Regions from separate parts of the Bacillus sp. NPDC094077 genome, predicted to be linked through region 2. Evidence: riboswitches for the same ligand, from Rfam matches in the RefSeq annotation. Region 2 holds a riboswitch; each other region holds the start of a gene.

Region 1 (4,020 bases), on a different contig from region 2:
ATTATCAACCTGGTCAAAACCCCGGAGGTTCTGGTGGGATTGCCGGTGGTAGCGTTTTAGGTGATGATGTATTCCAAGCAATTATGGCAGAAGCCCTAAAGTACCAAGGATGGCCATATGTATTTGGAGGGCGTACGCCAAATACATCATTTGATTGTAGTGGAATAATTGAATATACGTATTCAAGGGTTGGTATTAATTTATTTGGTACCGCACAAACCCAATGGGATAAAACGCAACGTGTAACGGATCCTAAGCCAGGAGACTTAGTATTTTTCCATAGCACATATGCTACAAGTAACTATATTACACATGTTGGCATTTATGTAGGAAATAATACCATGTATCATGCTGGTGATCCAATTGGATATGCTGATTTAAGCAAAGCATATTTTCAACAACATTTTGCGGGGTATGGTCGTGTGGTTAGATAATACTGCAATTAACACTTAGCAACTCATGAAACTGCAAAAAGGAGGTAAATAGATGAAGAAAATTACCATTATAATAGCAATCCTATTAATATGTAGTATAGGATTTTTAGTGAAATATCAATCTGATAATGAAAAACTTAAAAATAATAATATAAAATTAACAAAAAAAGTGGAAAAGGTGGAGGCGCAATACAACGATACAAAAAAGGAGTTGTCGGCTCTAAAGAGTAATAATCAACAACAAGTAAAAGAAGCTGCAGAACGATTCCTTAAAGCTTTCCGTACGTATGATACTGGTAAAGGTGAATCCTACCTTGCTAATATCGATGCATATATAACACCAAATGCAAAGAAAGAATTAACTCCACCAGGTGGGCCAACGCAATCTGCTCCAGGGACTGTAGATGAAAAAGAAAAGAAAAAAGTCTCCTTTCAGTCTGAATACACAGGTGGCGAGTTGTACTATGCATTCTTAGACACTACTAAAGCTAATATATTAGCAAAAGTGAAAAGTAAAATTACAGTTAATGGTGTTTCATCTGATAATATGTCATTAATGCAAATAAATCTTATCTATGATGGAAATAAGAAGTTATGGCTTGTCGACAAGCTTATACCTTTAGCAGATTTAAAAGATCGTATGCCTTAAGTGGTGTACACATATTACATGTAGAGTAATAGAAAAACCCCTCTTAGCATTGTTAATAAGAGGGGTTTTTAGGTGTTTACTGTAACTTTGAAATAAAGTCGTACTGTTTATAAAAAAGATGTACCGTTTTAAAGAAAGTTATACCGTTTATAAAAAATATCCCTTTGTATAAAGGGATATTTTTTATGCGTATTTTTAATTGCAAAAATACTTTGTCAAAAATACTTTACGAATTGTAAGAAATAAATTGCAATTTTCTTAAGAGGTGTTGCTTTTGTTACATAATAGAATTGTAGTTTGCCGAGCAGAAAAAGGTTGGACGCAAGAAGAACTGGCAAAAAGGGTGGGTGTTAGTCGACAAACTATTGCTACTCTTGAAAAAAATAAATATAATCCTTCTCTAATTCTTGCCTTTAAAATCGCAAATGAATTTGAAAAGTCAATAACTGACGTGTTCGATTATCAGGGGGAGTGAGACATATGTTGTGGTTAAAATCTTTATTTTTAGTTTTAATATTCATCAGTCAGATGTATGTAGTAAAATTTCAATCAAGTGATGAGGCAAAAGACGAAAGAGGGAGAGAAATTCAATATAAAACAAATAATGTATTGTACAACATTCTATATTTAGGTATCATTACCATTATTATTTTTCAATCGATAGATATTGTTCCTTCAGAATTTCTACCTGATTTATTGTTATATTTTGTGCTTGCATTAAGTGTGCTAGGCAGTATTTTTATATTTATCAACAGAAACAGGAAAAATTACTAACATGAGTTAGGCTTTTTATCTTGTTCTAGTAGGCGTTTGAACAAAGTGTTTCTTTTAAAAAGGGGTAGAGTCACACATCCCTAAGTTGCTGGATATGTATGGTGACCCCCATAGCCAAAGAAGTAAGAAGATATTTAGAAGTGCATCAAATTTTGAGGAAGTGCTTGTGAACCGTATTATAAATAAATGAGGTTTTGTATGTTCGATTTTTAAATAATACCCAAGAAGGAGTGGGTTGCATTTATAGTAATACTCTATTTTTTGTATTTCTATAATAGATAATTTTTTTAAAAAACAGAATCATCTTGACAGTTATTGAATGGATTGATAAGGTTATAAAAAAATATTTCTTATCCAGAGAGGTGGAGGGACTGGCCTTATGAAACCTCAGCAACAGGTCTGCTTAAGTAGACACTGTGCTAATTCCAGCGGGTGATAATCCTGATAGATGAGAGCTTCCGTTTTTATTTGTCAGTAGCGCCCTCTTTTTTAGAGTGCGTTTTTGTTTTTTCTGGATAGTAACTAAAGGAGAGTAGAAATGGAGAACAAAAATGGGCAAGAATTTCAAAGGAAAATGCAAGCACGTCATTTAGTCATGCTATCACTTGGTGGGGTGATTGGAACGGGCTTATTCTTAAGTTCGGGTTACACTATTCAACAAGCTGGCCCATTTGGAACAATTCTATCCTATTTGGTTGGTGCGCTAGTGGTTTATCTAGTTATGCTATGTTTAGGAGAACTTTCCGTACATATGCCCGAAACGGGCGCATTTCATAGTTATGCAGTTAAATACATTGGACCGGGTACAGGGTATACAGTAGCCTGGTTGTATTGGTTAACTTGGACTGTTGCTTTAGGTTCTGAATTTACAGCCGCAGGATTACTTATGAAGCGATGGTTTCCATCGATTAATGTTTGGGTATGGAGTGCTCTTTTTGCCATTTTGATCTTTGTATTAAATGTTCTGACTGTTAAATTTTTTGCCGAATCCGAATTTTGGTTTTCATCGATAAAGGTTATAGCTATTGTGATTTTTATTGTTTTAGGAGTAGCGGCAATGCTAGGGTTTCTTCCGATGACTCATTCAAAAGCAGCACCATTCTTTTCTAATTTTACAAGTGGAGGTTTATTTCCCCATGGTGCTACGGCCATTATAATGACCATGCTTGCGGTTAATTTTGCTTTTTCTGGAACAGAATTAATAGGCATTGCAGCTGGAGAAACAGCGAACCCGGAAAAAATGATACCGAAGGCCATTCGAACTACTCTGTGGAGATTGATCATCTTTTTTGTAGGAACGATTGTTGTTTTATCTGCGTTATTGCCTAGTTCTGATGCGGGGGTATTAGAGAGTCCTTTTGTTGCAGTTCTAGAACGAATTGGGGTGCCATATTCAGCTGACATAATGAATTTCGTTATCTTAATAGCCATTTTATCTGCGGCAAACTCAGGCCTTTATGCCTCTTCTAGAATGCTTTGGTCGCTTGCGAATAAGAATACGATATCACCGATTTTTGGAAAAATGACGAAGCAAGGTGTTCCAATCAACGCCGTTATTTTCAGCATGGTGGGTGGAGCTTTGGCTTTGCTCTCAAGTATTGTGGCACCAGATACTGTCTATATCGTACTTGTTTCCATTTCCGGTCTAGCAGTAGTCGTAGTTTGGATGAGTATTAGTGCTTCCCAGTTCCTATTTCGCAGACAATTTTTGAAAGAAGGAAATTCTGAAAAGGACTTGATTTATCGTACACCACTATATCCATTAGTACCAATTGCTTCTTTTATCCTTTGTCTGGCATCGTGTATTGGAATTGCATTCGATCCAACACAGAGAATTGCCTTATATTGCGGCATACCGTTTATTTTGTTTTGCTATGGAAGTTATTATCTAACAAAAAATCTAAAAAAGAGGGGCGTAGATTATGTCGAACAAAATCAACCCAATTGATGATATTTTATCCCAACATTCCATTATGCTTCTTGACGGAGCATTAGCTACAGAATTGGAGGCGCATGGATGTAATTTGGACGATCCTCTTTGGTCGGCACGTGTGTTACTAGAAAATCCGGAACTAATTTATCAGGTTCATTCAGACTATTTTCGTGCTGGAGCGGACTGTGCCATAACAGCAAGCTATCAAGCTACTATTAGTGGTTTTTCCG
Region 2 (4,020 bases):
GAAAAGCTAGAGCAATTACAACAACGATATAATGTGTCCATCACTACAGATTGGAAGCAGCATATTGCATCTGTTGATACGATTGTTTTAGCGATGCCACCTGCTGCACATGAACAGTTATTAAAGGAGTTATCTCCTCTTCTAACCAACCAATTTGTCGTAACAGTAGCTGCCGGAATCGGACCATCTTATTTAGAAGAAAGACTTCCTCAAGGCACACCCGTTGCTTGGATTATGCCAAATACAGCTGCTGAAATCGGAAAGTCTATCTCCTTATATACGACGGGACAATCCGTAAACGAGATGCATCAAGAAACTTTACAACTGCTTGTAAGAGGCATTGGTACTTCACAACTTTGCACTGAAGAAGAAGTTCATCAACTTACTGCAGTTACTGGAAGTGCACCAGCCTTCCTTTATTACTTTGCTGAAAGCTTAATTGAAGCAACAAAAAGTTATGGAGTCGATGAAGCAACCGCAAAACACCTTGTCATTCAAATGATCTCTGGCTCTGCTTCTATGCTTGAACAAACACAAGATCCAGCTAACCTCCGTGAACAAGTAACAACACCAGGAGGTTCAACAGCTGAAGGTCTTAAAGCTTTATATGAATATAATTTTTCAGAAGCAATTCAACAAGCGGTAGAAGCAACAAATAGAAAAGCTAGGGGGAAATAATATGAGTTTAGCTAGTTTAAAAGACTATACAACATTACATAATGGTGTGAAAATGCCTTGGTTCGGTTTAGGTGTTTTTAAAATAGAAGATGGATCAGAAGTAATTGATTCTATAAAAGCAGCAATTAAAAATGGATACCGCAGCATCGATACAGCTGCAATCTATAAAAATGAAGAAGGCGTTGGTCAAGCAATTCGCGAATCTGGTATTCCTCGTGAAGAGTTGTTCATCACTTCAAAAGTATGGAATAGCGATCAAGGTTACGAATCAACACTTCAAGCATTTGAAACTACTTTAGAAAAATTAGGCCTAGAATATTTAGATTTATATTTAGTACATTGGCCTGTAAAAGGAAAGTATACTGAATCGTGGAAAGCACTAGAGCAGCTTTATAAAAATGGCCGTGTTCGTGCTATCGGTGTGAGCAATTTCCATATTCACCATTTGCAAGACGTATTTAAAATCGCTGAAATTAAGCCAATGGTTAACCAAGTAGAATACCACCCACGTTTAACGCAAGAAGAATTGCATACTTTCTGTAAAGAACATAACATCCAGCTTGAGGCTTGGTCACCATTAATGCAAGGGCAACTACTGGATAACCCAACATTACAAGAAATTGCAACAAAATATAATAAATCAACTGCACAAGTTATTTTACGCTGGGATCTACAAAATGAAGTTGTAACAATCCCTAAATCTATTAAAGAACATCGCATTATTGAAAATGCAAATATATTCGATTTTGAATTAAGTGCTGATGATATGAGTACAATTCAAGCTTTAAATGAAAATCATCGCGTTGGTCCGGATCCAGATAACTTTAACTTCTAGTAGGAAAACCACTGCCATATGCAGTGGTTTTCTATTTCAAAAAAACTGAAAATTTAAATTATATTTCATTCGATTGACACTTCATTCTTCAAGGTGTAAGATTTTGAATTATCAAAGAAACACAAAAATTTAATAAAATTTATTCGTTTACTCATTGTATCAAGAGAGGTGGAGGGACTGGCCCTTTGAAACCTCGGCAGCAGGTTCATTTTGAATACTGTGCCACTTCCTGCAAGCTTTATGCTTGAAAGATAGAATGAGGGACTTCGTTTATATACGGGTGCATAACTTGTACGTAAAAATCCCTCTTTCTCAATACGAAAAGAGGGATTTTTTATTTTTCATTTCCCTCATCATCATCCAATCTTATTAATTATTTAGGAGGAAAATCAAATGAAAAAGAAGTTTGTACCCGGTATCGCATCAGTTGTAGGAGTAAGTATTTTATTAACTGGTTGCGGTAGTTATAAAAACGAAGCTAGCGGAGCAAATGCAAAAGACGAGGTACCTAGTAAACAGGTTTTAAACTTATCTTCACCTACTGAAATACGAACAATGGATACAGCTCGTGCTACAGATACTGATTCTGGTCAAGTAATGAGAAACGTATTTGAAGGTTTGTATAATCTTGGTGAAGGTAACAAACCTGTCCCTGGCGTTGCAAAATCTCATGAAGTAAGTGGTGATAAAACGAAATACACATTCCATTTACGAGATTCAAAATGGTCAAACGGTACTCCTGTTACAGCGAAAGATTTTGTCTTTGCTTGGCAAAGAGCTGTCGATCCAGCAACAGCCTCTGAATATGCATTTCTATTCTTTGATATTAAAAACGCAACAAAAATTAACAACAAAGAGCTTCCAGCCGATCAACTTGGTGTAAAAGCAGTTGATGACCATACGTTTGAGGTAGAATTAGAGCGCCCTGTTCCATATTTTATTAGCTTAACAGCGTTCCCAACATTTCTACCAATTAACGAAGAATTCTTTAAAGCACAAGGTGATAAGTACGCTTTAGAAGATAATACAATTTTGTACAACGGGGCTTTTACACTAAGCGATTGGAAACATGAACAAAGTTTTAAATTTAAGAAAAATCCTACCTACTGGGATAAAGATAATGTCAAACTGGAAGAAATCAATTTTAACGTCGTAAAAGAAAAATCAACCGAAGTGAATTTATTCGAGTCAAAACAATTAGACCGTATAAAACTAACATCTGACTTCGTTGATAAATATAAAAAGGATGCTAACTTTAAAGAACGTCCGAACGTAGGAGTACAATTTTTACGTATGAATCAACAAAACAAAGTACTTCAAAACGTTTCTGCACGCCAAGCAATTGATCAAACAATTGATCGAAAATCCTTTGTAAATACGTTATTAAATGACGGCTCTACACCAACTTATAGTCTCGTTCCAAAAAACTTTGCAAAAGGTCCTGATGGAAAAGACTTCCGTACTGCAAACGGCGATTTAACAAAGGTTGATACAAAATCTGCACAAGAATTATGGAAAAAAGCAAAAAAAGAACTTGGTTCTGAAAAAATCACATTAGAATTATTAACAAGTGATGGTGACCTTGAGAAGAAAACTGGTGAGTTCCTAAAAGGACAATTAGAAAAAAATTTAGATGGCTTAACAGTAAATATAAAACCTCAACCACGTAAGCAACAAGTTTCACTTTTATTAAAAGGTGACTACGAAATTGGAATTGATGGTTGGAGCCCTGACTTTGCTGACCCAATTACATTCCTTGAATTGTTTACAACGAATAACCCTTACAACTTAGATCACTACTCTAATAAAGAGTTCGACGAAACAATTGAAAAAGTTAAAACTACTTTAGCTGGTGATGAAAAAGCTCGCTTTAATGCATTACTAGCATCAGAGAAAATATTATTTAAAGACTCTGTTATCGCTCCTCTTTACCAAAAAGGAGAATCCTATTTAGAACGTTCTTATGTGAAAGGAATTGTACAAGTGGACTTTGCAGGTCAATTAAACTTCAAATGGGCAAAAGTTGAAAAATAAAATACAACTTTAATTGGAGTTTTTCCACCCACGCCAATTGTTTTTTGCAAAATATATTAAAAGTAGATCCCTTAATATGAGGGAGTCTACTTTTTCAATATATTATTCCAAGAAATTAACACTCTATTTTCATTATTGACATATAGTTATTTCTAGTGTTAATATTCTAAATAATCAAAGAGACGAAATATTACACTATTAAAATATAATGTCTACTACGTTGAAACATATAACGATAGATTACAATTCAACATGTATATACATATAGAATACCTGATTACCTATAAACAAATATTCATAATAGGTTTTATCTCCTTCTATAGCTACTTCAAGCCATGGACATTATGACGTTACGAACAACACATTTAGGGAGGAACGAACAATGAAGAAAAAAGTTGTACCTGTTGTTGCATCTGTTTTAGGGGCAAGTCTACTACTAACTGCTTGCGGGGGGAATAAAGAAAATGCAAGCG
Region 3 (4,020 bases), on a different contig from region 2:
GAATTAGTAAAGGAATATTTACAAGTTCCAGGCATAGTATCCTCGCCTATATTTTTAATTCCACCAGAACTTTTGGAAACCCTGCCTTTTCATCCAAATGCAGAAACACCATTCCAACCTGATAAACTCTCTGAAAAGTTACTTAATCAAATGGAACATGAATTTGGAGTGAAACCAAAGAATTATCTTCAATTTATGAATAATAAGGGAGATATTAGTCTCGTGTATACAAGCCGTTATTTTCAGCCTAATAGTGATTCGTTCGGAGAAAATAATATTTTTATTGGACCGAGTATTTCAAAGCGTAAAAAAAATGTAAAGTTTCCACTTGAATTGCTTATAGGTAAGAAAGTTATTTATATTTCAATGGGAACTCTTCTTGAAGGACTCGAACCATTCTTTAATACTTGTATTGATGCTTTCTCAGATTTTGAAGGGGTAGTCGTATTGGCAATTGGTGATAGAAATGATATTTCTAAAATTAAGCAAGCGCCAGATAATTTTATAATTGCTCCATACGTACCTCAATCAGAAATATTAAGTGAAGCAGATGTTTTTATTACACATGGCGGCATGAATAGCGTCCACGATGCAATTCATTTTAATGTCCCATTTGTGATAATACCGCATGATAAAGATCAGCCTATGATCGCGCAAAGACTAACTGAGCTTGAAGCAGCACATAGATTATTAAAAGAGCATGTTAATGTGCAAACTTTAAAAGAGGCGATAACAGATGTTCTTTCAAATGAAAAGTACGAACATGGCATACGAAAACTTAATGATAGTTTTTTAGAGTGTGGTGGTTCAAAAAGGGCCATTGCAGTTATTGATTCTCTTTTAAATAAATAGTTTGGACAATATAAAAGCATAGAGGCTCCACCTTTATGCTTTTATATTATTATCCAGCAAATTGTACAGCAGTATTTGCATGTAAAAAAGCAGTATCAAAAACAGGAACAGTTAGATCGTTTTGAGAAATGAGTAAAGGGATTTCAGTGCAGCCAAGTAATATACCTTCCGCACCGTTTTGAATTAATGAATTTGTAATTTGTAATAGCTTTTCTTTTGCCGTTTTTGAAATAATCCCTTTACTTAATTCATTTAAAATAACATGATGAATAAAAATTCTTTCCTCGTCATTTGGAATAATTGTCTCAATGTTATAATTTGCTAGTCTTTTTTTGTAGAAATCTTGTTCCATCGTTTGTTTCGTTCCTAAAAGTCCAATACGTTTTATATTATGTTCTACTATTTTTTTAGCACTTACATCACCAATGTGAAGGAGTGGTATTGATATTGCCTGTTCTACTTCTTCAGCAAATAAATGTACCGTATTTGAACACATTAATAAACATTCAGCCCCAGACTTTTCCACTTTTTTTGCAACTGTGATTAATTCATTTTTCACTTCTTCATATTGATGATTTTGTAATAAAGTAGTTACTTCACCAAAGTCCATGCTATATAAAACTAGCTTCGCATTTTGATCGTATTGAGAGAGTGTAAGTGTATTAATATGTTTATAGTATAACGTTGTAGATTCCCAACTCAATCCGCCAATTAAACCAATTACTTTCATTATGCATTCCTCCCGAAACAATTTTGAACTTATTATTTCATAATTCCGATAAGAATACAATGATTTAAATGAACTATTTAATGAAAAATAAAAATAGTTAGAAAAGTGTTGAATTTTTCTCTTCATAGTGCCATAATACAAATTACAAATTAATACTTATCCAGAGAGGTGGAGGGAACGGCCCTAAGAAACCTCAGCAACCCCTATGTAATTTCATAGGAAGGTGCTAATTCCGCAGAGGACACGATGTGTTTTTTGAAAGATAAGAGGATTCTTGAACGTGAAAGAAAATGACCTCTTATGTAAGAGGTCATTTTTTGTTGTATAGAAAGGGAGTGTCGATGCATAATTCATTTTTTTAATAAATATAGAGTAATAAAAGTTTACTAATATGAGAGGGGAATTGTCATGAACAAATTATCAACAAAGTTAGTAGTAGCAATTGGAATTGGAGCAGCCTTATACGGGATATTAGGACTTTGGGGATTTTCTATTGCACCAAATACATTTATTAAACCTGCATTAGCTATATTAACTGTTTTTGGAGCGTTATTTGGTCCATTGGCAGGACTGTTAATAGGTCTTATCGGTCATACCGTAACAGATACGATTGCTGGATGGGGTATTTGGTGGGGATGGGTTATTAGTTCAGGTATTATCGGTTTTACGATGGGGATCATTCAAAAAAGGGTGGGCTTTAGTGTGAAAAACGGGACGTATAATAAGCGTGATATTTCATATTTTGCAGTTGCGGGGTTAGTTGGAATTGTTATTGCTATTTTATTTGCTGGGGCATTCGATATTATTGTGATGGGAGAACCATTTGACAAAATTGTTATACAAATACTAGGTGCAATAATTGCTGATATTATTGTATTTTTAGTTCTTGGATTACCGATTACAATCGGCCTAGCTAAATCAAATAAGAAACATACACATTTAAAAATTGAAAAGTAGGGATATTAATATGCATCCAATTATTTCTTTTGAACAATTCACCTTTCAATACAGGCATGCTGCGCAGCCTACTTTAAAAGACATTACCTTTCATATATATCCTGGGGAAAAAGTACTAATTGCTGGGCGAAGCGGTTCAGGAAAGTCGACATTGGCTCATTGTATCAATGGGCTAATCCCATTTTCTTATGAAGGGATTAGTACTGGCAAATTTTTAATTGCAGGAAAAGATCCAAGGAAAGGCAGTATTTTTGAGCAGAGTAAACATGTAGGAACAATTTTGCAAGATCAAGACGCTCAATTTATTGGTCTGACAGTAGAGGAAGATGTAGCATTTTATTTAGAAAACGAATGTGTTAATCAAGATGATATGAAAAAGATTGTATCAGACTCATTAACAAAGGTAAATATGAATACTTTTCATAAACAAAGTCCACATGAATTATCAGGAGGTCAGAAGCAAACGGTCTCTTTAGCAGGACTGTTAACAACAAAAGCCGATATATTATTGTTTGATGAACCGTTAGCAAACTTAGATCCAGCAAGTAGCTTACATACGATAGAACTCATTAAAGATGTACATGAACAATATAATAAAACAATTGTAATTATTGAACATCGTATAGAAGAAATTTTAAAGCTGAAATTAGATAAAATCATTTTAATTGATGATGGCGTAATTGCTAGGATAGGGACACCAGAAGAGATTTTAGCATCTCGTATATTACCGCGTATTGGCTTAAGAGAGCCTATTTACATAGAAGCACTAAAACGATTAAATTTTGATAGTAATAATGATGTAATATATCCACTTGAAAATCTAAAAAAAGAAAGAGTATGTAACGTTATTAAAGATTGGCTGAAAAAGCAAGTTGTATTAAAAGGTACTACTAAAAACAAGGAATTACTTAAAGTGGAGAATTTATCATTTTCATATCCTAATAAACAAAAAGTATTAAAAAATGTAAATCTTTCGATACGTGAAGGGGAAATTGTAGCACTTTTAGGCCACAACGGAGCTGGGAAATCAACTTTAGCTCATAGTCTTATTGGCATAAATAAAACAAAAAATGCGGAGATTATATTAGGTGGAGTAAATATCAATTCTTGGTCTATAGGTAAACGTGGGGAGCTTATATCTTATGTGATGCAAAATCCAAATCATATGATTACACAACCTACCGTTTTAGAAGAAGTTTCATTTACATTAAAATTAAAAAAGTTTTCTATGGAAGAAATTAAGAATAGAGCAGAAGAAACTTTAAAAATTTGTGGTTTATATCCATTTCGAAATTGGCCAATTCAAGCATTAAGCTACGGACAAAAAAAGAGATTAACAATTGCATTTGTATTAACAACAAATCCAAAACTTATCATATTAGATGAACCGACAGCTGGACAAGATTATTATCATTATAAACAGTTTATGTCGTTTATTAGAAAACTAGCTAAAAAGAGAATATCATTTATTTTTATCACAC

Evidence for each region. A riboswitch is a leader RNA that binds a small molecule or an ion and turns the genes downstream of it on or off. The one in region 2 is predicted to bind S-adenosylmethionine.
Region 1: linked by a shared signal. The riboswitch ahead of mmuP (S-methylmethionine permease) and the one ahead of ACQKNR_RS24295 (peptide ABC transporter substrate-binding protein) in region 2 are both predicted to bind S-adenosylmethionine.
Region 3: linked by a shared signal. The riboswitch ahead of ACQKNR_RS07060 (ECF-type riboflavin transporter substrate-binding protein) and the one ahead of ACQKNR_RS24295 (peptide ABC transporter substrate-binding protein) in region 2 are both predicted to bind S-adenosylmethionine.

What each region holds. Positions count from the first base shown of each region.
Region 1 is NZ_JBNNUF010000015.1:71,369-75,388, forward strand. It holds gene ACQKNR_RS24800 (lysozyme family protein) at 1-434, shown strand, start outside; gene ACQKNR_RS24805 (hypothetical protein) at 487-1,083, shown strand; gene ACQKNR_RS24810 (helix-turn-helix transcriptional regulator) at 1,358-1,558, shown strand; gene ACQKNR_RS24815 (hypothetical protein) at 1,564-1,857, shown strand; SAM riboswitch class I at 2,205-2,312, shown strand; gene mmuP (S-methylmethionine permease) at 2,396-3,805, shown strand; gene mmuM (homocysteine S-methyltransferase) at 3,780-4,020, shown strand, end outside.
Region 2 is NZ_JBNNUF010000014.1:44,397-48,416, forward strand. It holds gene proC (pyrroline-5-carboxylate reductase) at 1-678, shown strand, start outside; gene ACQKNR_RS24290 (aldo/keto reductase) at 680-1,513, shown strand; SAM riboswitch class I at 1,667-1,771, shown strand; gene ACQKNR_RS24295 (peptide ABC transporter substrate-binding protein) at 1,907-3,547, shown strand; gene ACQKNR_RS24300 (ABC transporter substrate-binding protein) at 3,930-4,020, shown strand, end outside.
Region 3 is NZ_JBNNUF010000002.1:419,268-423,287, forward strand. It holds gene ACQKNR_RS07050 (macrolide family glycosyltransferase) at 1-852, shown strand, start outside; gene ACQKNR_RS07055 (aspartate/glutamate racemase family protein) at 902-1,582, opposite strand; SAM riboswitch class I at 1,736-1,851, shown strand; gene ACQKNR_RS07060 (ECF-type riboflavin transporter substrate-binding protein) at 1,991-2,539, shown strand; gene ACQKNR_RS07065 (ABC transporter ATP-binding protein) at 2,550-4,020, shown strand, end outside.